Regions from separate parts of the Virgibacillus salexigens genome, predicted to be linked through region 2. Evidence: riboswitches for the same ligand, from Rfam matches in the RefSeq annotation. Region 2 holds a riboswitch; the other holds the start of a gene.

Region 1 (15,026 bases), on a different contig from region 2:
GACGGACTTAGCAGATATTGTAAGCCAGTATAATCCCGATAAGGAAAGCGTGGATACCAAAAGATTAAGGATATTGGTTAATAATTTAGAAAAGGTGAATAAAAAGTTTAGAGAAGCATCCGCATTTATAAGCTGTTTAAGTGCTCAAAATGTAAAAGATGAGCAGGCAAGTTTATTAGTTAGTAAACGAAGTGAATTAAAAGCTAAATTTGAAGCAATTCAAACCAGTTTTAATCAAAAGTTAGTTCAGATTCCTGAAGATACATGGCAGAACGCACGCAACCAGGATGATTTAAATGACTTGGAATTTGTACTAAATGAATTTAGAGAACAAGCAAAGGGATTACTCCCGATAGAACAGGAAGCATTAATAAATGATCTAGCAGTTGATGGCTATCATGCTTGGGATCAAATGTATCAAGCTATTGTTGGTAAGATGGAAGTTCGGCTTAAGGAAGAGGAGACTACGAAATCTTACTCTATTGGACAGGCTTCCAATAAATTAGCTAATCCAAATCGTGACTTTCGAAAGCATGTATTTAATCAATTGAATAGGGCGTGGAAGACTAATGAACATTTATTTAGTCAGACGCTCAATCATTTAGCTGGTTTCCGGTTACAGAAATACACACATCGAAACTGGGATGATGTACTTAGGGAACCACTTGAACTAAATCGTATGAAGAAAAAAACACTTGATGCGATGTGGACCGCTATTAATAACAATAAGCACCATTTTGTTACATATTTAAATAAAAAGGCAGAACGTTTAGATTTAAAAAAATTAAGCATCTATGATATTAATGCTCCAATTAATAGAGAAGTAAAAACATTTAGTTATCAAGAAGGAGCAGACTTTATTATTAAACATTTCCATCGTTTCAGCCCGAAGATGGCCGCCTTTGCCCGCATGGCTTTTGATAACCGTTGGATTGAAGCGGAAGACCGGCCTGATAAGCGGCCAGGTGGGTTTTGCACCAGTTTTCCAGAGAGCGGTCAGACAAGAATATTCATGACTTATTCTGGTACGTCTTCGAATATTGCAACACTCGCCCATGAGCTTGGACATGCGTATCATCAACATGTGATGAACGATGTGAATGGACTAAACCAACGTTACGCAATGAATGTTGCCGAAACAGCATCAACATTTGCTGAAATGATTGTTGCAGATGCTTCGGTGACGTATGCGCAGTCAACGGATGAGAAAAAGGGCTTGTTAGAAGATAAAATCCAGCGCAGTATTGCGTTTTTTATGAATATTCATGCGCGATTTTTGTTCGAAAAGCGTTTCTATGAAGAGAGAAAGCAAGGTATGGTTTCTGTTAACAGGTTGAATAAACTGATGGTGGACGCTCAAAAGGAAGCCTACTGTGATGTACTAGAAGAATATGATGAGAACTTCTGGGCTTCTAAACTGCACTTCCATATGACAGGTGTCCCGTTTTATAATTTCCCTTACACATTTGGATATTTATTCAGCCTTGGAATTTATGCAATAGCACAGAAAAGTGATGATTTTGAGGATGAATATATCAAACTTTTACGTGATACAGGCAGGATGGAAGTCGAAGATCTCGCTTATAAACATTTACAAGTTGATCTAACTGCTACCGCTTTTTGGGAAGATGCGATTCAGCTTTGTATTAATGATGTATACGAATATCTCTCGATTTAATTTTAGTTGTAATCGATGGATAAGTCAGGTACAATACTCCTAGAAACAATAACAGAAAAAGCAAAATGTAAAAGTCTGCAGGGGGAGCCGATCGGCTGAGAGTGAACATATACATTGTTCTTACCCTTCGAACCTGTTAGTTAGTACTAGCGTAGGGATGGTGGCTTTTTTGATGGAATAAAAGCAATGTGAGCGGAATCCCCATCAGGAAGTCTTCCCCTTGGCATTGCTTTTTTGTTGTTATATATACCTTGTTGACATTGGCCAACAAGAAAATAACCGCTTTAAAAAGGGGAGAAAAGAAATGAAACGTACATTATTTTTAGTAGAGGTAGCAATTTTTGCAGCTTTTGCATTGTTGTTAGACCTAATACCATTTTTATCATTTAAAATTTGGGCTCAGGGTGGGTCTATCTCATTTGCGATGATTCCTATTTTTATCGTTGCTTTTCGCTGGGGATTAAAAGGCGGCTTGCTAGCAGGGTTTTTATGGGGAGTGCTTCAGGTTGCTGTAGGAACAGGGTATATACTGCATCCGTTACAAGGATTTATTGATTATGCCATTGCCTTTACAGTATTAGGGTTTGCAGGTGTATTTTCAGGAAAAATAAAACAAACTGTACAAGAAGGAAATAGCAAACAGTATCTTTTGTATATCTCGCTAGGTGTGTTTATAGGATCTGCTTTGCGCTTTATCGCTCATTTTATTGCAGGTGTTGTCTTTTTTGAATCAGCTGTCCAAGGGATGAATGTATGGATATACTCCTTCTTATATAATGGTTCGTATATTCTACCTAGTTTTGTTTTAAGTGCTATACTTGTTTTCTTTTTATTTCATAAGCAACCTAGAACGCTACTTCGATTGACAACTTAGTATAAACGACCTGCTCACATAATAATGAGCAAGAAAAAATAGACAACCAATGGGGTTGTCTATTTTTGTAGATAGCTATCTACATTTTCATTATTTGTAACAATTAATAGAACCTTACCTTCATCCATATCCTCTTCATAATTTTCGGCTTCAGCCTGTGAGAAACCTATTTCAGTTAATTTTGTTCGAAGCTCGTCCCCTTTTTTGCTAAAGAAATTACCGACAGCATGGCCAATATCCATTTCTTTGATGCCGATCGTATTTGCATCTGCGCTCCCAGCTAAACGATTGGTACGATCATCATCATGAGATAGAACATATACATCATCTTTATGAATTCCTTTGTCTTTTAGTACTTGAATATCGGCCTTTAATTTTTCATCATTTGTATATTCTTTAATAAATGGTTTCATATTAAAAAACCTCCTTTTTGTCTTCAATATTATGTATTCCCATTATGATAAGAACTAAACATGTACGCTTTGCATAGGCTATAGCACATTCAACAGAGAGGAAGCGATAGATGTGGAGCTTTCGATTTCCCATATATTATATGGTCTATTTACGCTTGCTATTATTATCACTATGATTCTGCGAAAAGGTATTGTATTACCAACGTTACTCGGTACGTTCATTATCGCCTGGGTTTATAAAGGAAGTATTATAGATGGTTTTACAGCTATTTTCAAAGCGAATCTAGTGGCGGCCCAAGAATTGTTTAGTATCTTTTTAATTATTACTTTCATGTTGGCACTATTACATTCGTTAAGGGATTTAGGAGCAGATAAACGTATGATCCAACCGATCCAAAAAATGATGATTAATGGGCATGTATCTTTTTTTGTCCTTGTTGGGATTACTTATTTAATTTCTTTGTTTTTTTGGCCAACACCAGCGGTTCCATTAATTTGTGCTTTACTTGTTCCTGCGGCTATCCAATCCGGTCTCCCTGCGATAACTGCGGCAGTCGCTATAGCTATTGCGGGCCAAGGCATGGCTCTATCCTCTGATTATATCGTTCAGGTAGCTCCTAATCTCTCTGCTACTTCGGCCGGTGTGGATACGGCACAAGTTGCAGATAAGTCTTTAATCCTTTCCCTTATAACGGGTTTTATTGCTTTAGGCATTGCTTATGTAATGTATCGTAAAATGATTCGAAAAAAAGGGGATCCTCGCAATCAACAAGAACTTGAAAACATGCAATTAACACAGGATTCCTCCCAACGAGATTACAGGCTACAGTTTTGGAGTAGACTTTTTGCAATATTAGTTCCTTTAGCGTTAGCAAGTGTCGTAATCTACATGGTATATGAAAAATTGCTATCTGGCAGAATGACTGGTTTGGAAGGTGGAGATGGTGCTGCTTTTGTAGGTGGGGTAGCCGTTATCCTTCTTTTGTTATCAACGATCGCTTTTCGTAAACAATATGCACTAGATTACATTACTACACACATTACGGATGGTTTTGTATTTGCTTTTAAAGCAATGGGCCCAGTAATTCCTATTGCAGGATTTTTCTTTTTAGGAAGTTCCGATTTTTCTGCTGACATTATAGGAGTTAAGGAAAATCCGCCAGCATTTTTATTTGACCTTGTTCAATCAACACAATCGATATTACCGCAAAGTGCCTTATTAGCAGCACTAAGTATTTTAATTATAGGTATTATTACTGGATTAGATGGTTCTGGTTTTTCGGGGTTGCCTTTAACAGGGGCATTAGCTGCTTCCTTACAAAACAGTTCCATTGATGTTACAACGCTTGCTGCTATAGGCCAAATGGGTTCTATCTGGACTGGAGGGGGAACATTGGTGGCATGGTCCTCTTTAATTGCAATTGCAGGTTTTTGTGGCGTGTCCGTGATGGAACTTGTTCGTAAGAATTTTATACCAGTGATGGTTGGGTTAATAGTGGCTACCATTGTCGCGGTATTTATTTTATAAAGTTCAGTCGTATCCGTTTTGAGTGTTCCTTTTAATGAGTGTAAAGCGCTGTTTCCTTTCTGAATAAAGTATGAAAAAGGAATTACCTCCATTTTTCATAGAGATAATCCCTTTTTCATGGTTCTGAATTTGTGATTTATTACTAAAAAAGTACTAAAATGAAGCGTTTACACATAGCGTTAAACAAGGACGTCCATATTTTGGACTGGTTTAATTCTATTTGGGGGAGGGATACTATGCCCGGAATTTTGGTTGCCTTCATAGGGATGTTGGTTTTCGCTTTAGGTTATCGTTATTATTCTCGTTTTGTAGCAGAAAAAATTTTTCGATTAGACCCTAATTACGTTACACCAGCGCACCGTTATAAGGATGGAATTGATTTTGTTCCTACAAATAAATTCGTGTTATGGGGGCATCATTTTACTTCAGTTGCAGGGGCTGCACCGATTCTTGGACCAGCTATTGCGGTTTATTGGGGGTGGTTGCCAGCATTTTTATGGGTGATTTTGGGAACCGTATTTGCTGCAGGAGTTCATGATTTCGGTACGCTTGTTTTATCTGTTCGAAACAAAGGTCAGTCAGTTGGTACATTAGCGCACCGATTAGTCGGTCAACGAGCAAAGATTTTGTTTTTATTTATTATTTTAATTCTTGTGCTCATGGTAAATGCAGTATTTGCATGGGTCATTTCCAATTTGTTTATTTCTTATCCAGCCAGTGTGTTACCAGTGTTCATTCAAATACCACTTGCTATTTGGATAGGATATGCAGTTTACAAACGAAATAAGAAAATGCTTCTACCTTCTATATTAGCATTAGCTATCATGTACTTAACTGCAGTAGTAGCTAGCAAAGTCGATTTCTTACAAATCGATCTTGTGCAGTATATGGGTGGAGAAGGTGGAAGTGGATTATTTGGACTAGGAGCAGTATCGACTGCATTTTTAATTTGGATCGTCATTTTAATGGTCTATGTGTATATTGCATCTACATTGCCGGTTTGGAAATTGTTACAGCCAAGGGATTTTATTAATTCGCATCAGCTTGTAGTTGGTCTGGGAATCCTGTATTTAGGCCTGTTATTCACTAACCCTGAAATGACAGCACCGATAACAAATGAAAATCCGGATACTCCTTGGTTACCATTATTATTTATCACTATTGCTTGTGGAGCTATTTCCGGTTTTCATGGCCTTGTATCCTCAGGAACGTCATCTAAACAACTAAATAAAGAAACGGATGCTAGGTTTGTAGGATATGCTGGTGCGGTTGGGGAAGGGGTTCTTGCATTAGTATCCATTATTGCGGTTGCTACGTTCTTTACTAGTACGGATGAGTTTATGGCAACTTATGCTAGTTTTTCTGATGCGAATGCGGTTGGCCTTGGAACATTTGTAGAAGGAGCTGCAGGTCTAGCTGGCGGATTAGCCATCCCACCAGATATAGCAGTTACGATCGTATCTATTATTGTAGTTAGTTTTGCAGCAACCACGTTAGATACGTCTGTTAGATTGATGCGTTATATTATCGCGGAGTTAGGTATTGAATATCGTCTTCCTGCCTTAACGAAGACACATGTCGCTACAACCATAGCCGTCGTATCGAGTGCAGCTTTAGTATTACTCCCTGAAGGACCAAAAGGCTTTGGCTCAGGTGGATATCAGTTATGGCCATTATTCGGAACAGCCAATCAATTGCTAGCGGTTATCAGTTTAATGCTGATTGCGGTTTGGTTAAAACGATTAGGTAGGAATTATGCAGTGGTAATTATTCCAATGGTATTTGTTATGTTCATGACGCTGTACGCAATGATTCAACAAGTTTTATTTGAATGGTCATGGATGGGAAGTGCACCAAATACGTTGTTATTTATCTTTGGCGCAATTATTTTGATCTTCGCTTTATGGATTATTATTACTGCTTTCTCTGTTTTAACTAAAAAGGAGGAGAATTCGCTCGAAATTTAAAAGGGATCACTACGATCCCTTTTCTTTTTTCAAGGAGGAGAATATACATGCTTGATCAGATGAAGAAGATCCTTCAGTTGTATGAAGAGATGTTGGAAATACCGCATCGTCAGGAAATTGCACGTGAATTAAGAAATGAGGACGATGTGTTTTTATTATTATTATACTCAGAAATGGTCGGTATTCCTAACCCAGTTTTTTATTATACATTAGAACTGTATCCATTTATGTTAGAGAAATTCCACGATTGGCATTTACGTATGGGAATGGAAAAATCACCCTTATCAGGTATTCGATGCTGTTAATATGACATGAAAGGAGATTTGTATGAACGATCTAACAAAGAAAATCCTATTTGTTGGCGGGAAAGGGGGAGTAGGTAAATCTACTACCGCAGCGGCCATTGCATGGAATGCCGCAAAAGCTGGTAGAAAAACATTACTTGTTTCTACTGACCCCGCACATAATATAGGAGATATATTCGATCAAAAGATAGGCGGCAATATTAAACATGTCAATCTACAATTATATGCAATTGAGATTGATCCTGATCTGGAAACAACGACATATATTGACGGAGTAAAGGAAAACATAAAAAATTTTGTTCATACAGGAATGGTTGAAGAGGTGAACCGGCAGCTAGATACTGCCAAAGCATCTCCGGGAGCAGATGAAGCTGCATTATTTGATAAACTAATTTCCATTATTATACATGAAAATGTACATTTTGATCAATTAGTTATTGACACTGCTCCAACCGGACATACGGTTCGTCTTCTAACGCTCCCAGAATTGATGGGAGTATGGATGGAAGGGTTAATAAAGCGTCGCCAAAAGACCAACCAAGACTATAGTCAGTTATTAAATGATGGAAATCCTGTGGAGGATCCTATTTTTGATGTGTTAAAAGAAAGGCAAGATCGATTCGCAAAAGCAAGAGCATTGTTATTAGATCAAAGCATCACAGGATATATTTTTGTCCTAAATCCTGAACGATTATCCATCGCAGAAACGGAAAAAGCAATCCAATTACTTGAGAAGTATCATTTATATGTACAAACATTAATTATTAATAAAGTGTTACCAGAACAGATAGATGGAGAGTTTCTATTACAGCGAAGCATTTATGAGGAAAAGTATGTTGATTTAATTCATCATACATTTTCAAAACAACAAAAAATTTTTATTCCATTATATCCGCATGATATTATAGATATGAAGCAATTAGAGAAATTTGGTGCATTCCAAAGTATGTAATAGCATAGAAGGGAAGGGAGAAATAAATGAAAGCATTTGTACATGGGAACGGTATATTGGAAGTTAAAGATATGAATGAGCCTACTCCAAACGAGAATGAAGTTGTCGTTTCATTGAAAATGGCAGGGTTAAATCGTCGTGATTTAGCAATTCCTGGACGTCGTAAGGGTGCGACAGAGGATTTAATATTAGGGTCAGATGGTGCAGGGATAATTGAAAGTGTAGGGGAGAATGTAGACAATGTTCAGGTAGGTGAGGAAGTTATCATTAATCCAGCCTTGCGTTGGGAAGATAATCGTGATGCACCACCTGAGCGTTTTGACATTTTAGGAATGCCTGATCATGGTACATTTGCTGAAAAAATTTCCATTGATAAGCGGCAAGTAGAGAAAAAGCCGGAACATTTGAGTTGGGATGAAGCTGGGGTACTTGCACTATCAGGATTAACAGCGTTCCGTGCCTTATTCACGAAAGGACAAATAAAAGCAGGAGAAACGGTATTTATTCCAGGAGCAGGGAGTGGTGTATCTACTTTCCTAGTGGCGTTTGCGAAAAATATTGGTGCAAAAGTTATTGTATCGTCAAGAAGTCACGAAAAATTGGAGCAGGCGAGAACCCTAGGCGCAGATATCGGATTGCATAATGATGCAGATTGGAACGAAAGCTTGGCGGATGAAACGGTGGATCTAGTCATTGATAGTGTTGGACAAGCAACATTTAACCGTTCATTAAAACTATTAAAAAAAGGTGGTAGAATGGTTATTTTTGGGGCAACTACAGATGATATCGTGGATATCAATTTACGAGAATTTTTCTATGGTCAGTATCAGTTACTAGGTTCTACAATGGGTAGTAGACAGGAATTTGTAGCAATGCTTGATCATATTCGCCAATTTAAGGTGCATCCAGTAGTAGATACTACTTTCACATTGCAACATATTCAAGAAGCCTTTGATTATTTGCAAGTGAATCGTCAATTTGGCAAAGTTGCAATTAAACTTAACTAGGAAACTGGTTGACGGTAATCGTCAACCAGTTTTAGTTACGTCATCGCTTCAGGCTCTTCCGCCTTTTCCATCCAATCTTTTCCTTCCATTTGCCTTGTGACTAGCATACTAGAAACCGTATCACCAGTTACATTAACCATGGTAGCTGGTGGGTCAACTACGACACCGATTGCAGAAATAATCGGCAATGCTTCCATTGGTAAGCCATAGAGGGTAATTATCATCATTTCGCCCATAAATCCACCACCAGGAATACCACTCATGACGATTCCGGATAGTAAGCAAATTCCAATTGCAGTAAGAAACGTATCTATTCCTGTAAAATCTTTATTAAACACACCAAATACAAACGCGATTTTTAACATAGCAGAAAGACATGATCCATCCATATGTATTGTTGCTCCGAGTGGGAGAATTGTTTCTCGAATGTCTTTTGGAACACCGATACGTTTAGCTGCTTGTAAATTAACTGGTAAGGAAGCGATGCTGCTTCCTGTCCCTAGTGATGTTGCTGCAGGGGATAAAATGTTTTTCCAGAATCGGACAATTCCTTTTTTACCACCAGCGATAAATGCGTAAAGTGTGAATCCAATAGCAAAATACAAGATGGAAACAGGGTAGTATACAAGGACTGCTTTAGCGTAATCACCGATAAAATCTGCTCCAAATTCTCCTACTAAAGCTGCAAAGTAGGCACCTAACCCTATTGGCGCATAATACATTACCAGTTGGATTATTTTCATGAACACTTCAGCGCCACTTGATAAGAACGTAGCAAAAGGGCGCCCCTTTTCACCCGTTAATCCAGTCGCTACACCAATCAGGACAGAGAAAATAATAAGTGCTAACATGTTTTCGCGAGAGAATATATCAACAAAATCAGGAACGGTAAACGTTTCAACGAGCTGTTCAGAAAAGCTTGCTTCTTCTTGTGTTGATTCTGGCTGTGATAAAGGGATATCGACTCCGCTACCTGGCTGGAAGATGACAGTAGCAATTAACATAAATACGGATGCAATAATACCTGTGACAATAAAAACAGTAAGCATGGAACCCATAATTTTACCTAACCGTTTCATACTATCCATACTTGCAATTGCAGATGAAATCGTAAAGAAAACAAGTGGAACGACAATCATAAATAATAAATTAATAAAAAGGTCACCCAATGGTTTTATTACCGCTGCATCTTTACCCAGCAGAAGACCAACTATCGATCCAATGACAATGGAGATTAGTAAAATAATTGGAAACCGATAGGCTTTTACTTTATTTTTCATTGTATGCCTTCCTTTCTGTTTAAAATAATAATAACTATTTTATTCTACACGAAACTAGAGACCGAAAAAAGACTAATAATTAAAACAACCCAATCCAAGTTATGGTTTGGGTTGTTTTATCAGGAGAGATAAGGACGAATCAAGTCAATTGCTTGCTGGAGTTTTTTACTGTTTCTCTCATAAAGTTGTTTTGAATGTTGATTTTCTGTCGCTAAGGCAAATAATTCAAGGTCAGCCTGACATTTATTCATCGTTGCTAGTAAAAGAGGTATTTCTGAAGGAGACGGCACTGCGAGTTTATCATCATAAAGATCCAAATATAATTGACCCTGATTATCTGCTTGTGCAAGAAATACATTTTCAATACTAACATTTTGTTTATCAAGTTCCGTTTCCAACCAATTGACATTTAATGATAAGTTAGCCAATGGCTCTAATAGCATTTCTCCGTCCATGATGACAGTTTGTGGTTCTTTTTCTGGAGCTACGTTTAAACCAAGATCTTTTGCCGTTAATGGTTGATTTTCTTTCTTCGGAAGTACACTCAGTGAACCTGATGGCTCCAGAACGGCAAATTCAACATCGGAAGCTAAAAAAACATTATTGTCTCTTAATTTTTCTAATAGATCATCCGTAGAGTATCCCTCTTTCTTAAGATTGTCTTCCATGATTTTGCCATCCTGAATCAAAACAGTACTTTTCCCCTCTGTAAAATCGCGAAACCGCTTGCTTTTTAAAGAGACATACTCCACACATAATGGAACAATAAACCATATAAACATAGAGAGAAAGGCGTAAACAATGTTTGCATTAGGATCAATGGTATGAATAGCGACGATACCACCCAAAACGATTCCGGATATATATTCAAATACATTTAATTGAGAAATTTGCTTTTTTCCTAGCCATTTTGTCATGAAGAACAAGATAATTAACAAGGAAAATGAGCGCAGGACTACTACTATCCATTCCGGCATGGTTATCTTTCCTTTCTGACTTCAAGTTTATTTATATTGGGGTTCATCTTTTGTTAATTGTATTACTTGATGCTGTAGATCATTTTTTACTTCAGATATGATTTGCTCGACTTGTTTAAACGCAGTTTGCTGTTCTTGATCGGCAGTTTTTGCAGCTAATGTTTGTAAGGTTGCCTCGATGCTTTTTATCGATGAGAAACATCCTTTAACTTGCGATCCAACGGTCATATTTCATCCTCCTAACCTTTTGGTTTGAATATGAGTGCACCAATAACACCAAAGATAATCGCAGCAGATATACCTGCACTGGTTACTTCAAACATCCCTGTTACAACACCTACTAATCCATGTGTTTCTGCTTCAGCCATTGCACCATGGACCAATGAATTCCCGAAACTTGTTATGGGAACAGTTGCTCCAGCTCCAGCAAAATCAATTAATGGTTCATACAATCCAAAGCCATCCAAGATAGCTCCAGAAACAACTAATATGGTTAGTGTTTGTCCAGGATTTAATTTCAATACATCAAGTAATAGTTGACCAATAACACATATTGCTCCGCCAACTACAAACGCCCAGAAAAATATCATCATACATCACTTCCTGACTCTATTGAAACTGCATGTGCGATACACGGAATGGGATCATTCTGTTGAATACTTAACGGAGAGTGGAGTGCACCTGTTGCTACTACTAATATGCGATGAAGGTCACCTTTCTTCATTCGATTAAGAAAATGTCCATAGGTTACCACTGCTGAACATGCCGGACCGCTTGCTCCGGCCAATACTGGTTGACCTTCCCTATAGATAGTAAGTCCACAGTCAACGTATTGGTTTTCCTGAATGGACAAGCCTCTTTTCTTTAATAAATCCAAGGATATCTCTCTTCCGATGTGGCCCAAGTCTCCTGTTATTATCAAGTCATAATAGGAGGGATCAATATTACGTTCTTTGAAATGTGTTTCAATTGTATGAACAGCTGCAGGAGCCATCGCACCACCCATATTAAAAGGGTCAGTTATCCCCATGTCAATGATTTTACCAATGGTAGCAGATGTAATCTTAGGCCCTTGCCCGTCTTGGGATACTAAAGCACATCCAGCTCCAGTAACGGTCCATTGTGCAGTAGGAGGCTTCTGTCCCCCATATTCAGTAGGATAACGGAACTGTTTTTCAGCTGCTGCATTATGACTAGAAGTACCACTTAAAATATAATTAGCACCTTTAGCATTTATAATCATAGCTGAAAGGGCAAGGCTCTCCATTGAAGTAGCACAAGCATTAAATAAACCAAAATAAGGTATGCCAATTGTTTTTGCTGCAAAACTTGTTGGTGTTATTTGATTAATTAAATCTCCACTAATAAAAAATTGAACTTGTTCCTTCTCAATTGAGCTTTTTTTAACAGCTGTTTGACAAGCCTCTTCCATTAATGTTTGTTGTGCTTTTTCAAAGGAATCCTGTTTTAGCCACATGTCATCGTGTAATAAATCAAAATCATTAGGTATATTGCCGTTCGCTTCAAATGGCCCCCCAACCGTACCTGTAGAGATAATAACTGGCTTATTATTAAAAACCCAAGTTTGATGTCCGGTTAACATTATAATCCACCCCATTGGATGAGGATTGTTTTAATTAGAGCAACGACGAAGGCCGAAAATACACCATAAACGATAACTGGACCAGCTAATTTAAACATATTCGTACCTACACCTAAAATAAATCCTTCTGTTCGATGTTCAATGGCAGCAGAAATAACGGCGTTTCCAAAGCCAGTTACTGGAACCGCAGATCCTGCACCTGCAAACTGTCCGATTCGATCATAAAAACCAAAGCCAGTGAATAACATCGTGATAAATATTAACGTTGCTACTGTTGGATTGCCTACGGTTTGCTCAGTGAAATGAAAGAAATAGATGTAAAAGGTTGAAATGATTTGTCCAATGAAACAAATAAAACCACCTACAAAAAATGCCTTTATACAATTTTTTACAATTGGACGTTGTACCTCTCGTTGTTGTTGAAATGCTTGATACTCTTGGGCATCAGGCGGTGCATTTTTCTTCTTTTTATCTGCCATGAATGCTCCCTCTTTTCATTTAAGTTTGTTCTTTTGAAAATTCAACGAGTTTATTCAGTTTTTTCTGCAAATCTTTTTTAGGATAGACTTGCTTTTTTAAGTTTTTTTCAAGCTTATCCAACTCCATAACAATTTTCTTATCTGTCGATAGCTCAACCTTGAGATTGTCAAATTCCTCTTTCATCTCTTTCGTTAACTGTTCTCTGATTTTTGCAAGTTTAAAGCGCTCCATATGCTTAATCTCGATTGCAATAAGTATTTCTTTATCTGAATTCACTGCTTTTATTGTAGTGATTTGGTCATAATGACTTAATATATCCTTTGCTCGATTAGATGGTTCTTGACTTATGGACTGGTCAGTAGAAATCTCTGATAAATCTATGTCTTCATTTCTTTGTTTGCTCGGTGGATCTAATGCAGAATCAGTTCCACAGCCAATTAGTGTAAAAAGGAATGCACTAATCAATAACCATTTACCTAATTGCATTTTTTCACCTACTTTTGTTTAGTAAAAAGAGAGGCTGGTACCCCAGCCTCAACAACTTGCCTACCTAAAAAATTTTAAAATCCTTTATATTGAGGTTCCTCTTGTTCTAATTGTTGAACGCGTGGCTCGACACTTTGTAAGACAGCCATTGTTTGTTGTGCAGCATTCTCATAAAGCTGCTTTGCCTGTTTGTTTTCTGTTTGGAGCGCAAACTGTTCAAAGCTAGCTTGAGCGCTTTTTAGACCTGCAATGGTTTGTTTTACTTGGCTAGATACAGTCATACAGATCCTCCTTTTTGGTATATCATCATTAATTAGAATGAGGTACAACCAAATGAATTATACGATGGTTATTTTTCCTTTTATAACCAGCAATGAAAAATTTTGAAAAAAGTTGAAACATTCCTAACGTATCTATCGTCTTACATATATAGAGCATATGAGGAGGATAGCAGTGAAAAAGAAATTTATCTTAATAATAATCGTTATCGGTGCTGTATTTATTGCTCTTATTTACGGAGGTTTTGGAAATGCAAATGCAAAGTTGGTGGAAAATAAAACAGTTACAAAGCAGGAGGGAGACTTCATTTTACATATAAGCATTGAAAATGCAGATGCCGGTGTTAAGGTTTATAGTTCCATTCAATATGTTGGAGATAATCCCGTAATAATTGAGCATCGAGCACCCTTGGTATCTATATCCCTGGATCAGCAGCAGCACAAATATACAGGAAGTCCTGTATCGAAGGAACTAAACAAAGGAAATATATACCACCCACCATATAGCAATGAATTTGACATTCAAAATAGACCGTGTGCTTCCTTGTATTTAGAAGCAAGGTTTAAAGTAGATGATGAGGAAATACGAATCCAGCATGTTGAGGAGCTTGAATTTAAATAGCCAGCAACCTTCTACATTAGAAGAATGCTGGCTTATATTACTTCTTATTCATGTTTTTCATTTTTAGGAAAGGTGTTACATCCAAACGAATGGGATTGGAAAACTTACGAGTGATTTGTGCAGTCCACGTATCTACACGTTTATTGCTTGTTCGTTTCGCATAATAAGATTTTAGGTTCTCATCAAATTCTTGAATAAGTGGAAGTTGTTTTTCAAATGGCTGATAGAAATTCTGGTGATAAACAACTTCAAGAGGTAAGCGTGGCTTTTGTTCTGGCTGATGATCAGGGTACCCAACGGCAAGGCCGAATAACGGAATAACTTTATCTGGAAGCTGAAGCAGCTCATTTACTCGATTAATATCATTACGCAAACTACCAAGAAAACAAATACCTAATCCGAGATCTTCAGCTGCAGTAGCAGCATTTTGTGCTGCTAACGCTGCATCTACGGTCGCTACGATAAATTGTTCCGATGTTTCTAGACTTTCTTGCATGGCGTTTTGTTGCTCCGAAGTACCTAATTGTTCTGATCGATGTAGATCACCACAAAAAACAAATAAATGACCGTTATCTT
Region 2 (15,026 bases):
TCCAGCTCCGTTAATGACGTTGTTCCAATATTGATCAATACTCCATCAGCCGCCGCTGCCATCTCTTCAACTTCTTCCTTTGCTTTTGCCATAACTGGGGCTCCCCCAAAAGCCAGCAACCCGTTAGCTGAAAAGTTCATGACAACTTCATTTGTGAGGTTATGGATTAGTGGAGTAGTTGCTTTAACCTCTTGAATGATCGAATCCTTCATTATTTCACCCTTTCTTCTCTTATAGCCCAGTGATTGGTAGGACCGTTACCTGTTCCTAATGGAAAGGAATGCTTTATTGCTTCGGTCACATAGTGCTTTGCCATTTGAACAGCTTCGATTAAATGAAGCCCATTGCTTAAGTTTGCAGTAATTGCTGCTGAATAAGTACAACCAGTTCCATGGGTGTTCTTCGTATCAAATCGGTCCGCAGCAAATGTATGAAGTTGTGATCCATCATACAAAAAGTCAATTGCTTTCCCCTGTAAATGGCCCCCTTTGATAAGAGCTGCTTTTGGTCCATACGTATGGACAATTGATATGGCTGCTTCTTTCATATCCGCTAGGCTATTGATGGAATTTCCTATAATAAACTCCGCTTCGGGAATATTTGGGGTAACCAACGTTGCTATTGGTAATAATTGTTCTTTAAGAACCCCCCTTGCCTCTTCATCAATCAGAGGATCACCGCTTGTTGCTACCATAACAGGATCAATTACGTAAGGTGCATTTGTTTTTGGTATTGCATCAGCAATTACTTCCATCATATCTCGGTTAGCAATCATTCCTGTTTTTATCGCATGAACTGGCATATCGGTTAATACAGATTGTAATTGATCATGTAACATCCCTGTTGGTAAGTGATGGATGTTTTGGACTCCAGTTGTGTTTTGAGCAACCACAGAAGTAATGACAGACATCCCATAAACCTTCAATTCTTGAAATGTCTTAAGGTCTGCCTGTATTCCTGCACCTCCACTAGGATCCGTTCCCGCGATAGTTAGTACACTTGGAGGTATACTCATTGATTGGTCACCTTCTTTTCTCCCGGCCATTCTTCACAGGTGTAAGCCATCTCCCAGAATTTAAGTTCCAACTGGCAGCTTTTTCGAAAAGCTTCGCTAATTAGATCTTGTTCTGATTTTGATGCATTGGCTGCTAATATATCGAGCCGGCTTCTCATTTCAGTTGTTGTTTTCTCTACCTCATCACTTGCATAAAAGCTAATCCAGTCATAAAATGGATGATCTCTTGTTGGGTGGAATTGCTTCATCAATTCTTTCCCTATTTCTAAATACGTCCATGGGCATGGAAGTAGTGCTCCGAGTATTTCACCGGATGTCCCCATTTGGGCATGGTACATCATATGTTTTATATAATGGTCTGCTGTTGGTGGAAGAGGGTGTCCTTGTAAATCTTCATACTTAACCCCAATATGATCACAAAAATTTCGGTGGGGGTGGATTTCATCATTTAATACAAAGTTTATTTGGTCAAAGAAATAGGCAATATCTTCTCGCTTTTTAGACTTTGCTAAGGCTATCCCATAAATTTGCATAAATGCATTCAAATATTCGAAATCCGCTTTAATATAATGAGCAAGGGCTTTATCGGGGATCGTTCCATTTCCGACGCCTTGAACAAATGGATGTTCAAAAATGAGCGCAAAGATATCATTATTTTCTTGTCTTAAATGATCTGTGAAACACATCATTTAGCCTCCTTTATTATGGGACGCTACTAGAGGAATTAAAGTAGATAAATAGAGGAGTGTTATGATAATTTCCTCACTACTTTCCTGCGCTGGTATTAGCCAGATCAGGTTCAAAGGGACAAAGGAAGCGTTCCTTATCTCAGCAACATGGCGCCCCTAGTAGTTTCCTTGTAAACGAATAATATGTTCTTGTTTTACTTTTAATAAGATGATCCAACCAATAAATGCTCCAGATATACTGCTTGCCAAGAAGGATGGCATAAAAAATAGTGCACCTGTACCACTATTCATAAATAGTTTGGCGAAAGGGACAGCAAAGAGAGAACCGATGATTCCTGTGCCGATAATTTCTCCAAAGACAGCAGCTATTTTTTTACCTACCCAACGATAAAGCATTCCTGCTAGGAAAGCACCAATCATCGCACCAGGGAATGCTAACAGTGTACCTAGACCAATCATGTTTCGTAATAAACCGATTGTGAAAGCAATCACTACAGCTGGGCCAGGTCCTAATGTAATGGCAGCTATGACATTTACAGCATGCTGCACAGGGTAAGCCTTAGCAATTCCAGCAGGAAACCAAAGAAATTGGGCTCCTAACGTACCAATCGCTATAAATACAGCCATGTATGTTAGTAAATAGGTTTTTCTCATGGATTCATAAATGAGCTCCTTTTTGTTATAGATTTAAGCTTAGTAAATGTTCTCTGTTTGTTTTTACGACTATGAAAAAGCCAGATCCTTTGGGGACCTGGCTTCGGTTATGAAATAGAAAGACGCTATGCCTACTACTTCCCTCCGCTGGTATTAACCAGATCAGGTCTGTAAGAGTCAGAAGCTCAACTGCTTCCTCTCAGCCCACGCCATGGGCACCCCTAGTAGTCTATGAATATTTAGTTATGTTTCACTTCACTAAGCTTTATTATTAGCATAACAAATCAAATCATGTTTGTCATTCATAAACCGAATGAGCAATTAATAAAACTACGAACCATAAAAGCTAGTTTAAGCAAACGATTGATTAAACTTATACTTTATAACCCTCATATACGTACGGATATCTAAAGGTTTTTAAGTAAATGAAAAGGCCATTTCGCACAAGAAAATGGCCTTTTCGTTTATGATTATTTAATAGGTTATTTTGTAGGTTGAAAATTATAGAATATCTAATCTAACAACTAGTGCAATCAAGATTTGAAGCAACACTTGAACGTTGATCGCGATATCTGTATCGGAAGTAGATACTTCTACGCCACGAGAGTTTTCAATAAATACTTGCTGTTTATTCACTTGGCTGGATTTTAGTTTAGCAAATAGGTCTTGTGTTACCTCGTCTGCTTGGTTCCCATCTGCAATAGAGATACTAATTACAATAGCAATGGCAACCTGTAGCGCTACCTGTACATTAAGTGCAGCTTGAATGTCAGATGATGTCACATTTACATCACAAGAATCTTTGATAATAATGGATTCAATAGATTGTTGAACATTTTTCAATTCACCGCTTGCTTCTTGATCTACGGTAGGATCATCAAATGGATGGCACATCGATGTGTCTAAGGCTCTCCATTTTTTATCTTCTCCTCGGGAATCATTACAAGAATTATGACATGAATCATGACATGAATCATGACGAGAATCATTGCAAGAATCATAACTTGGACGTACATTACTACAGCTGTCACAAACATTTTCATGACGACCACGTCTTCTCCTATCTATTGTTCTGCCGCAATCTTCACAGCAAGACTTCTCAAACGCTTTTGATCTTGACATAGTATTATTTCCTCCTTCTTCTCGTTTAGAATATCTTATGTCTCAAAATTGAAATAGGAAGGGTGATTGTACCAAGATAAACTACCTATTTATTGGAGAAATAATTGTTTTTTAAAAGACAAGAGGAAATCCCGGTAATTTTTGTTGATTTACCGGGATTTAGATTTAACTTTGAATATAGGGGGTTTTAAAAATTGATCTATTTGTCTATTATTTATTTTGTTTCATCTTCCTCATTATTACTTTTCATTACGCCATCCACATCTTTCCTTAGCTTGCTAACCATATCTTTAAGTGTTTCTTTATCTGTTTCACTTACTTTCGTTTTATCTAACGTAACACCGTGCTTTTTTAATGTTGCATCTAAAAGAAAATCGACAATATGGCTTGAAGCATTATTATTTTGATTGTTTTTACTCAATTCTTCCACCTCCAGCAAAGCTTTTTATATAGTATATTCTCACAAGAGGTAATCGTGCTAAGATACTAGTCTATTTATGGGTTATATGAATCTATAGGATAAAGGTGGAATTATCGCTCCATGAAATAAATGCCCTTACTAATGGCTATTGTGGCACATATATTGAATAGAAATATATTATAGAAAGGATGAATATCATTGGCACTAACAAATGGACAGCGTAGTCTACTAGAGCTGCTAAATCAATTGTCTCAGAACCTAGCTAATAGCAGTGGCATAAGTAAAGACGTATCTGTAAATTTACCAGGAATTGGTGTGGATGTTGGGCTTGACCTAGGTGGTAACGGCGGTGCTGGAGACACAGGAGATAATGGGGGTACACCTGACACGCCTACTACAATCCGAGATGTACTTTTAGGTCTAGTTAATGAACAAGTAGAACTAACCACTCCTTTTGGAATGGTAACAGGGACATTGCTAGCAGTAAGAGATGATTATGTTGTTGTAATTGAGAATACCGGGTCACAAGCACTTGTCCGAATCGATAAGATTGAATTTGTCAGTGAACTATAAAGGAGGATTATAAATGTTTGAAGATGCATTTGCAGCTGAACTTGCAACGCAATTGGGTTCTACTGTTGAGGTAGCTACAGATAACAACTTAATAGAAGGAATTCTTTCAACAGTGACTGCGGAATTGGTATTAGTAATTGATGTAAGCAGCGGATACGGTGATAATGTGAAAATCTATATATCGTTAGACGCAATTAACTTCGTTCGTTTCCCTGTAGCAGCTTAAATAAAATAAAAAATACCCTGATATAAAGTTCAGGGTATTTTTTATATTGTTTTTTCATAAGTTTATTCCAAAAGTCATACGATGAAATGATAAGCGTACACTTCCAAGTGTACGCTGACAATACTTAATTCAACTTACTTATTGCATTACCGATTTGGTTGGTAAGCTGAAGTGCTTTTATCCCATCTTCGCCCGAGACTTTTGGTTGATCGTTGTTTTGGATGCAACGTATAAAATCCATTAACTGTAAGTGGAGCGGTTCGATCTCATCATCAATCACAGTTATGCTTGTTATGCCTGATCGTACGATTTTTAATTGCTTTTGAATGATGTCGACATCAAATAGAGCGTCTTCGGTTAAAATCTGGATAGACCTTATTTTTCTTTTCGATTTAAAGCTGGCGGTTAATTGTACAATAATGTCTTTAACAGATGTAGCAATAACAACCGCGTGTTTTGGGGTGTTTTCAATGATTTTACCAAAAGCATGAAAGTCGTCAATGGTATCTTGAAGAATAGCTTGTAGGATATAAAGGTCATGGATCATTAAATCAGCTACTACATCTACATTTTTAATACGGTGATGATATGGATTCATTCGATGAAATTCCATTCCAATGATCTTTTCATCTGTTAATTCCTTTATCAGTAATTGAATTATTGGATTAAATAGTTCAATATGACCGACTTGAAGCTTTATTCCCGCCTTTTTCGCTTTTTTGACCAAATCGTTTGCCTGAACAACCGTACTAGTTATTGGTTTTTCCATTAGGATGTGCACGTTGTGCTTAATACAGGTTAAGCCAATTGGGTAATGGTATTCAGTTGGTACAGCTATACTTATTGCATCAACTTGTTGGAGAAGGTTATCCATCGATTGAAATTGTCTCACATTATATTTGTTCGCCATATCATTTGCCCTTTGTTCATCTTTATCAAAAATACCAACTAGTTGGCAGTGTTCATGCATGGATAAATATGTTCGAATATGATTTTCTCCCATCTTTCCTGTGCCAATTACACCAACTCTCATAATAAATCTCCTCACTCTGATGACTCCTTGTTCTATATCGTATGCATGAGCTTGTAAGCGAGATAGACTGACATAACACAAATAAATAAAATTGGCCTTTGACCTGTTCAATTAAGAAGGGAGGTGGCAATATGATTCGTCTATTATTAATCGCTGAAGACACTTCACAGATGATTAATAGAAATTACTTCTACTTAGAGCAGGAACTATCTCGTCTTGTTCACGTCATGCTGTGGAGAAAATCAGGACATATTGATTATATCCTGAAACAACTTGATGTGCGTCCGGATTTTATATTGATTCTCAATGATATCGATCGGCAAATGAAGCCAATAATAAAGGGGCTTGCACATGTGGATATCCCTACTGGACTATTTATAAATGATGTTCATCGTTTTGTAAGTCTTCGAAGGAATTATATACAGAAAAACAACATTGATTATTTGTTTCCAGTCGTTCGTGATAAATGTTTGGAGGTATATCCGGAATTTCAAAATAAAATGGAATGGTTTCCACATTTCGTTAATATAGAATTATGTAAGGACTACAGATTAAAAAAAGATATCAATTTATTAATGATTGGGGCGGTAAATGAGCTTTATCCATTAAGACAACGTATTATCAATACCTATCAAGGAAGGGCAGATTTCGTGTATCATCCACATCCAGGGTACCATCATTTTAATGAGGAAGAACAACAAGAGAAGATGATTGGTAAGAATTATGCCAAGGAAATAAACAGATCAAAGATACTTTTTACTTGTCCATCAAAACTTCATTATCCTGTAATCAAATATTTTGAGGCTCTTGCTTGTAAAACATTGCTACTGGCTCCTACGTTTAATGAGCTAGAGGATATTGGATTTATACCAGGGATTCATTTTGTACCAATAGATGAGCATGATTTTGAGCAAAAAGCGGCATATTTCTTAAGTCATCAAACGGAACGTGAACAAATTGCCGAACAGGGGTACCGATTTGTACGTAAGCATCATAGCGTTCAACAAAGAACAAACCAATTAATTGAAAAAATTAAATGTATACTACAATAATAGTATAACTTGAGGAGGTTTTTGTTTGGCTTCTATTCCAGAGAGCTCGCAGTTTGGAAATAATGTTGTTATAGAAAATAACGTTAGCATTGGTGAGCACGTTGTTATCGGCCATAATTCGATTATTTTAGAAGGTACAACCATCGGTGATCATGTCCATATTGGTTGTAATTGCGTTATTGGTGTCAAGCCTAGCATAAATCAGAGAATGCGAAAAACATCTAAGGCGACTCAGCTCGTGATTGAACCTGGTACGCGAATTGGGCAGCTCGTCTCTATTTATTCTGGTACACGAGTGGGAAAAGATGTGTTTATTGGCGACCATGCAAGTATTAGAGAAAATGTTACGATCGGAGATGAATCGATTGTTGGTAGGGCGGCCATTGTAGAGTTAAATACAATAATTGGAAAATCTTGTACCATTCAAACGCTGGCATATGTGACAGGGGATACAACAATTGAAGATAATGTATTTCTAGGTCCATGTGTATCGATGTCGAATGACAAATATATGGGAGCACAAAGCTACTCCCTAAAGGGACCGTACATAAAAAAAGGAGCTAAAATTGGGAATAACGCTTCACTGCTGCCTGGAGTAAACATTGGTGAAAATACGATTGTTGGTGCAGGTTCTGTTGTCACTAAACATCTTGAAAATGGGATAGTTGCTGTAGGTATCCCTGCTAAAAAATTACAATCTTAACAGAAGTTGAGGGTGATATAAAAATGGAATCAGGACGGCCTGAGGATATTCGTGTAGTGATGCATCAACATTTAGAATGTAAAGGAAAGAAGATTGGGAATGAGCTATTTGTTCCAATCACGTTATTAGAGAAGGGATATTTCGCTGAAAAGGAATGGATCGAGGGTCAGAAATTATTAAAGATCCATGTTTCCAAAGCCCGTTATTCCGAGATTAATCAGTACGATTTTCGAGGGAATTATTTACATTATGATAAAAACGGGGTGGAGAACTGGAGTGTAGAATTTCATGATGGTATTCCAAAAACTGTCTATCCATTTGGAACTTATTTTAATCCTTCTACTATTGCCCAATATGGTTTACAACATTATAGTTTATACCTGAAAAATAAGGATGAACAAAGTAAACAGAAATTTTTATCTGTTGCAGCATGGTTTTTACAAAACCAAAATTCTCAAGGAGGCTGGGCTTATCAATTTGATCATGCTTATTATCCTAGCAGGCTAGAAAAGTTAAAGGCTCCATGGTATTCGTCTATTGGTTTAGGAATGGCAATGTCTGTTTTGGCAAGGGCATCTTATTTAACAAAAAATACTACCTATCAAAACAAAGCATTACAAGCTACCTCTATTTTTCAAACATCTTCTAATGATCATGGAATCTTAGCCAAGTTTGAAGGCAAGTATTCATTTTATGAAGAGTGTCCTACAAATCCGCCTAGCTACATTTTAAATGGCTTCATGTTCGCTTTAATTGGATTATATGATCTCCACAAACAAACAGGAAATAGGCAAGCAGGAATGTTATATGAAGATGGTGTGAGAACTCTAAAAAGAATGTTACCTTTATATGACTTAGGAAATCGAACTGCATATGATTTAACCCATTATACGACAGATGGTGGGTATCCGAATATCGCATCGTGGGGATATCATGTAACACATATTCATTTATTAGCTGCTTTGAATTCGGTTGAGAAAGATCCCAAGATGAGTGAAACACTACAAAGGTGGAAGGGTTATATCGATGGAAAGATGGCTAGATAACCAAAGGAAGAGGTAATGAATGCCTCTCCCACTAATGATTCTTGTTATACGTTTGCAATAATAGATTGTGAATGAGAGAAGAAGTTTTTCCATCTCCATATAAGAGTGGCGAATTTGTTGGTATGGACAGATCTTTCATGCTCTTGACGATTTGCTGCGTATCTGCGCCAACTAGTTGATTCCAACCAGTTTCTAACGTTTCAATCCACTCGGTTTCCTCTCTGAGCGTAACACAAGGGACTTGCAGCATGTATGCTTCTTTTTGCAATCCTCCAGAGTCGGTTAAAATCGCTTTTGCATCAGAGGCAACCGCTAGCATGTCAAAGTAATTTACAGGTTCAATCGTCTTTATCTGAGTATGAGTAATTAAGTCGGTTAATTTATACTGCTCTATTTTCTGCTTCGTCCTAGGGTGTAAAGGAAGGACAACTGTCTTATCCAATTGTTGGAGCCCTGTTAGTATGGCTGTTAATCGTTCAACTTGATCGGTATTCTCTGCGCGATGAATGGTTGCTAGGTAATAATTATTTTTTTTAAGCGTTAAATCATTTCTTAGCGTGGATTGTTTTAATGCTTGATTTTTAAAGAAAAGCACTGCATCAAACATAATGTCACCAGTCTGGTACACACCTGAAGTAATACCTTCTTTTTTTAAATTCGTCATAGCAGTTTGTGATGGACAAAATAACCAACTAGACAAATGATCTGTAACGATTCGGTTGATCTCTTCAGGCATTTCTTTATTATAGCTACGTAATCCAGATTCTACATGTGCAATAGGAATATGGAGCTTTGCTGCTGCTAGGCTTCCAGCTAAGGTGGAATTCGTATCTCCATATACCAATACGATGTCTGGTTCCATCGAGATCATAATACTTTCCAATTTTGCAAGCATATTTGCTGTTTGTTCACCGTGGGAACCAGATCCAATACCTAAATAATAATCCGGTTTAGGGAGCTTTAGTTGGTTAAAGAATATGGTGGACATATTTGCATCATAGTGCTGTCCTGTGTGTACTAAAATTTCTTCCATTTTCCCTTCAGATTGAATTGCTTTGGATAACATGGATGCTTTAATAAATTGTGGCCTTGCACCAACTACAGTTAAAATTTTCATACAAATCCCCTCTCTTATAAATATGTATGATTTATCAACCAATCATTTCTTGTTAGGTATTTAACGTCAATATGTTGGATTAAGGAAGGTGTTAGCATGAATGCTTACCAAGCTAAATATAATGAATGTATTCAGAAATAAGAAAGGAGTGCTAAAATGTCTAAAAAGGTATGTATGCTAGTTGCTGAGCACCCTTTTTTAGATTCAAGGATATTCAAGAGAGAAGCGAAAAGCCTTAAGAAATTAGGCTATGATGTCACGATGATTGTTCCAAGAAAAGATGGGTATCTTTTTGATATTGATGGAACGCCGTTTAAAGATACCTATTTATCACAGAGATTCACCCATGAAGGGATTACGATAATAACCTATGACTTTAGAGAGAGTAGGAATTCATTAAGTAAAGTAGTCTCCCCATTAGCACAATGGGAACAAGGATTTAACAATCCGTTAACTGAACTTGGCGTACAGGAAAATGCGGATGTTTATCATGTTCATGAGTACTTATCTTTATTTGCAGGAATAGGCGTCAAAAGAAGAATGAACCAGCAGCAAAAACATGTGAAATTAATATATGATAGTCATGAACTAACCCCAGATCCATTTGATTCTAGAAATTCCAAACAGCACAGAGAGAATTTAAAAGAGAAGTTGCTCGTAATGTTGAAAGAAGTAGACTACATTATTACTATTTCCCATGCAATAAAATCATGGTTTCTTTCACAGGATCCTACTTTTGCTGTAGAAGTAATTTATAATTCCCCCCCATTAGCGACGAAGTATAAACCGAAAAATTTTAGTGGAGACAAACTTGTTGCTTGCTACGAAGGGAATATCGATTACAAAAGGGGAAGTAAAAATAAAATCACGCAAATGACCGAAATATGCTCCAAATCCATCGATTTTCAATTTAAAGTTATTGGTGGAACAAGATTTGGCGATTCATTTGTCCTTCCCGATCACTTAAAGAACAACGTGATTCTAACGGGATGGGTTGATTATTATTCCATTGGTGAGTATATGAAAGATGTTGACGTTGGCTGGATTGATTATGAAGATTTAAATGATTCCCTCAACCGTTCGTATGCTATGCCGAATAAATTTTTTAGTTACTTAAATAATGGTGTTCCAATTATTGTAAATCGCTGTCATGAAATGGAATCTTTCTTAAGAGAACATCGTTGCGGTTTAGTAATTGATAAAAAAGATGCCACTGCCAAGGACTATGCTGAAGCAATGCTGTACTTGGCAAAGAACAAAGAACTGGTTAGAACGATGAGTATGAACGCTAGAAATGTAATGGAAGAAATTTATTGCTGGGAGCAAATGGAAGTAAGATTAGCCAATGTATACCAACAGTTACTTCAACAAACTACCCTATTTGATGTGTAATCGTATAGGTTACTGGTTCGCTTTTACCCAATTTACGGTAGATGTGATGCCATCTTTAAATGCTGTTTTATTAAAAGTACCAATTAATCCATGTAATTTTTTCATTGAACCTCTGTGAATTTCAACATCTGCTTTTCGATTAGGTTTTTGAAGAACTTCACCGTTATAATTCATTACTTCCATAATTGTTTCGATCACCTGTTTAATGGATAGTTGCTGGTCTGTTGTGATATTTACACAATCACCGGAAGAGATAATAGGATAGGTTTTTATTACCATATCTACGGTGTCTTTGACATAAATAAAGTCTCTTGTTTGTTGACCATGTCCATGTATCTCTGGAACATCACCGTCTAGAATTTTCTTAATTGTAACTGGAATGACACCAGCTAAAGGCCCTGAGAAATTTTGCCTTGGACCATAATTATTAAATGGCCGAACGATAAAAGCATCCAAATCAAACATGTTGACGTAAGATTGTAACAACAAATCAGCCGAAGCTTTTCCGGCGGCATATGTTGTGGTCGGGAGTAAAGGATGGGCTTCATCCATAGGCTGATATTTAGATGAACCATATGCTTCAGAGGATGAAAAATGACAGAGCGTTTGAAAAGCTCCGTTTCGTTGTAATTCTAAAATATTCTTTAAGACGACAACATTGGTTAAAAATGCATTTGAAGGGTTTATAAAGGAGTAGTTTAACGCCTTGGTTGCACAATTAAAAACAATATCAATATCATGTTTTCCCATAATGTAATTCAATGTCTCTTGATTTTCTGCATCATCGATATAAAGGGTTGTATTTTGTGCTAGTGCAGCAGTTAGGTGTCCTATACTGCCTGTAAAAAGACTATCCAAAATCACAATATGTTTTGCGTTTTCTTTTATTAATTTATCTACTAAATGGCTCCCAATAAAACCAGCTCCACCAATAACCAAGATGGTACTGTTTGCAAGCAATGGTCGATTCATAGTTGGCACTTCCTTTTCCGTTAATAATTCATTCGTGATTGACCACCATCAACAGTAATCGTAGTACCGACAATCCAAGATGCCTTATCTGAAGCTAAGAATACAGCAGTGTTTCCAATTTCCTCAGGTTTACCTAGTCGTCCTGCAGGTATTCTAGCGCTTGCATAATTTGTTAAGAAGTTTGGATCGTTTTGGATACGTCGATTCCATTCTTTATTTGGATGGAAGATCGCCCCAGGGGCGATACCAACAACACGAATATTATGTTTTATTACTTCAGAGCTAAAGGCTTTTGTAAAGCTGATTACTGCTGATTTTGAGGTGTTATACGCAGGTAATCCGCCTGATTCTTTTCCGTAAATGGATGCAATATTAATAATTACCCCTGCACCTTTGTCTATCATGTATTGGCTTACTAATTGACTTAAGTGCAACACAGAGATGAAATTAATCTTCATTGACGCTTCGAATACGGCTGGTGCTGTGTCTAAAACCTGAGTTCCTATTCCTGCACCAGCATTATTAACTAGTACATCAATTGTCTGGAAGTCTTCGATAAATTCGTGAATTAACTGTATACGCTCATCCTCTATCGTGATGTCTTTTCTATATACCTTTACTCCAAGTTCTTGTTTTACATGAAGAAGTTCCGTTGGGTTTCGAGCCACAACGCCAACATTAGCTCCTTCTTTACGAAAAGCTTGGGCGATGGCTTTCCCTATTCCTCTTGATCCCCCAGTTACAAGTACATTCTTTCCAGTTAAGTTTAATTCCACTTGGATTACCTCCAATACGACATATAGCCATGGTGATAACAAATAACGACATCCTAACACGTACATTCAATTATATGAATATTTGCATTCAGATGTTAATACTTTATTAGGAGGATAGGAAAATAATAATTAAGTTGAAGAGTGGAGGTTGACATGTTGAAACCAAAGGTGTGTATGCTGCTTTGCTACCTTCCCTTTCTAGATTCGCGTATTTTTGAATGTGAGGCGAAGAGTCTTTTAAACAATGGTTATGATGTCACCATTATTGCACCGCGTAAGGCTGGTCTTCTTTTTGATATAAATGGAGCACCATTCAATAAGAAATTTCGTGAACGAGTTTTTTATTATCAAGGTATAAAGGTAGTTACTTATGATAGTGAGAGAAGGTCGTTAAATCCAGTATCTGACCCGCTTTATCAATTAGGAATAAAAGAAGATGCTGACTTTTATCATGCGCATGAATTGAACTCTTTTACTTATGGAAAAGCGATTAAGCAGGATCTACAACAGCAGAGGAATAAAGAAGTTAAGTTAATATATGATAGTAGACAACTTATTCCTGATCCCTTTCCATTACAGATAAATGATCATACAAAGCAACAATGGCATAAGACACTCTTAGGAAATTTACAAGAAGCCGATTATGTTATTACCGTATCGAATTCAATTAAATCTTGGTACCTGGCAATGGATCCTATGTTATCGGTTGAGGTAATTTATAATGCTCCGCCATTAAGTAAACATATCATGAACAAAAACACACCTAACGATTCATTTGTTGTCGTTCATGAAGGCAATATGTCAAGAGAAACCTTCGAAAAGGTAATAGCAATCACTGAGGGAAGTAACAGCGGAACGGATGTTGAATTTAAAATCATTGGTGGATCGAGGTATGGGGAAACCTTTCCAGTACCTGCGCATTTGCAAAATAGAGTACACATAGAACAGTGGGTTGATTATCATACACTACCAGCAACGATGGCAGGTGCAGACCTTGGTTTAATTGATCTAGATCCAACCCATTCCCTTAATAATATGTTTGCGATGCCTGCCAAATTATTTAGTTACTTAAATAATGGAATTCCGGTTGTAGCTAGCAAGTGCAGTGATATAGAAAAATTTATAAAAACGTATCAATGCGGACTTGTTATTAATAAACGAAATCCTGCGCCGGCAGACTATTTGCAAGTAATACATCATTTGCGACAGCATCCAGAAAAATGGGCAGCTATGGGAAGCAATGCAAGGAAAGTAATGGAGGAAGTCTATAATTGGAATCATATGGAGAAACGGCTGATATCGATTTATCAATCCCTAGGTTCGAATCAAATGCCTTATCTCTTGTCATAAGGCGAAATTGCTTGTTGGGAGGGAATTATGACTAAAACAGTATGTTTTTTAGTGTCTGAGCATCCATTTTTAGATGCACGGATTTTTAAGAAAGAAGCAAAAAGCTTACATAAATCAGGGTATCATGTAACGATGATCGTTCCTAAAAGAGATGGTTACTTATTCGATATAGATGGTACTACGTTTACTGATCAGTATTTAGAGGATTCGTTTTATCATGAAGGAATTAAAATAATTACCTATGATCAAATGTATCCAGAAAAGCATATTAAAGCCCTCCACTACAATTTAAAATCTGGAAAATACATACGGTTTACCGATCCCCTAACTCAATTGGGAATACAGCAGCAGGCAGACTTTTATCATGCACATGAATTTTTTTCTTTGTATTGCGGAGTAGGCATTAAACGGTGTCTAATGTCTAAAGGGAAACCATGCAATTTAATCTATGATAGCCATGAACTGGAACCCGATCCACTGATCAATCAATCTAGTAAAACAAAAAAACTAAAAAATGAAATGCTTGAAAGCATGATAAAAGAGATAGACTATTTGATCACCGTATCTGAATCTATCAAGGCATGGCATCTATCCGTCAATCCGACCATACCTGTTGAAGTAATTTATAATTCCCCGCCTTTAGCTACGGATTTCAAACTAAGTAAGAATGGAAAATCGCAATTAATCCTTACATTTGAAGGGACAATCAATAAGAAAAGAGGAAGTTTTGATAAATTAGTAAAGATTATAGAGATCGTTAATCAACAACTAGATGTTAAGGCTAAAATAATTGGAGGGTTTAAGGGAAAAGAAGCAAAACAACAATTAGAACGATTGCCGGATCATATTCAAGATAATATCCAATTCACCGGTTGGATTCCTTAT

What was found. Region 2 has a riboswitch for thiamine pyrophosphate ahead of thiW (energy coupling factor transporter S component ThiW). Riboswitches for the same ligand answer to the same signal wherever they lie in the genome.
Region 1: linked by a shared signal. The riboswitch ahead of thiT (energy-coupled thiamine transporter ThiT) and the one ahead of thiW (energy coupling factor transporter S component ThiW) in region 2 are both predicted to bind thiamine pyrophosphate.

The regions. Positions count from the first base shown of each region.
Region 1 covers NZ_CCDP010000001.1:2,588,010-2,603,035, reverse strand. The annotation lists gene BN990_RS12555 (M3 family oligoendopeptidase) at 1-1,678, shown strand, start outside; TPP riboswitch at 1,749-1,853, shown strand; gene thiT (energy-coupled thiamine transporter ThiT) at 1,983-2,552, shown strand; gene BN990_RS12545 (general stress protein) at 2,612-2,965, opposite strand; gene BN990_RS12540 (membrane protein) at 3,078-4,493, shown strand; gene BN990_RS12535 (carbon starvation CstA family protein) at 4,730-6,460, shown strand; gene BN990_RS12530 (cory-CC-star protein) at 6,508-6,765, shown strand; gene BN990_RS12525 (ArsA family ATPase) at 6,788-7,717, shown strand; gene BN990_RS12520 (zinc-binding dehydrogenase) at 7,744-8,724, shown strand; gene BN990_RS12515 (dicarboxylate/amino acid:cation symporter) at 8,760-10,004, opposite strand; gene BN990_RS12510 (DUF421 domain-containing protein) at 10,124-10,981, opposite strand; gene BN990_RS12505 (DUF1657 domain-containing protein) at 11,009-11,209, opposite strand; gene spoVAE (stage V sporulation protein AE) at 11,221-11,571, opposite strand; gene spoVAD (stage V sporulation protein AD) at 11,571-12,584, opposite strand; gene spoVAC (stage V sporulation protein AC) at 12,584-13,063, opposite strand; gene BN990_RS12485 (hypothetical protein) at 13,083-13,550, opposite strand; gene BN990_RS12480 (DUF1657 domain-containing protein) at 13,625-13,831, opposite strand; gene BN990_RS12475 (hypothetical protein) at 14,004-14,450, shown strand; gene nfsA (oxygen-insensitive NADPH nitroreductase) at 14,488-15,026, opposite strand, start outside.
Region 2 covers NZ_CCDP010000002.1:707,955-722,980, reverse strand. The annotation lists gene thiM (hydroxyethylthiazole kinase) at 1-212, opposite strand, end outside; gene thiD (bifunctional hydroxymethylpyrimidine kinase/phosphomethylpyrimidine kinase) at 212-1,045, opposite strand; gene tenA (thiaminase II) at 1,012-1,701, opposite strand; TPP riboswitch at 1,769-1,872, opposite strand; gene thiW (energy coupling factor transporter S component ThiW) at 1,861-2,358, opposite strand; TPP riboswitch at 2,481-2,591, opposite strand; gene BN990_RS23530 (spore coat protein) at 2,860-3,252, opposite strand; gene BN990_RS16460 (hypothetical protein) at 3,695-3,901, opposite strand; gene BN990_RS16455 (DUF2642 domain-containing protein) at 4,100-4,474, shown strand; gene BN990_RS16450 (hypothetical protein) at 4,488-4,700, shown strand; gene BN990_RS16445 (Gfo/Idh/MocA family protein) at 4,825-5,748, opposite strand; gene BN990_RS16440 (glycosyltransferase) at 5,865-6,785, shown strand; gene BN990_RS16435 (acyltransferase) at 6,811-7,488, shown strand; gene BN990_RS16430 (D-glucuronyl C5-epimerase family protein) at 7,512-8,534, shown strand; gene wecB (non-hydrolyzing UDP-N-acetylglucosamine 2-epimerase) at 8,566-9,651, opposite strand; gene BN990_RS16420 (glycosyltransferase) at 9,808-11,043, shown strand; gene BN990_RS16415 (GDP-mannose 4,6-dehydratase) at 11,053-12,015, opposite strand; gene BN990_RS16410 (SDR family NAD(P)-dependent oxidoreductase) at 12,036-12,791, opposite strand; gene BN990_RS16405 (glycosyltransferase family protein) at 12,945-14,141, shown strand; gene BN990_RS16400 (glycosyltransferase) at 14,169-15,026, shown strand, end outside.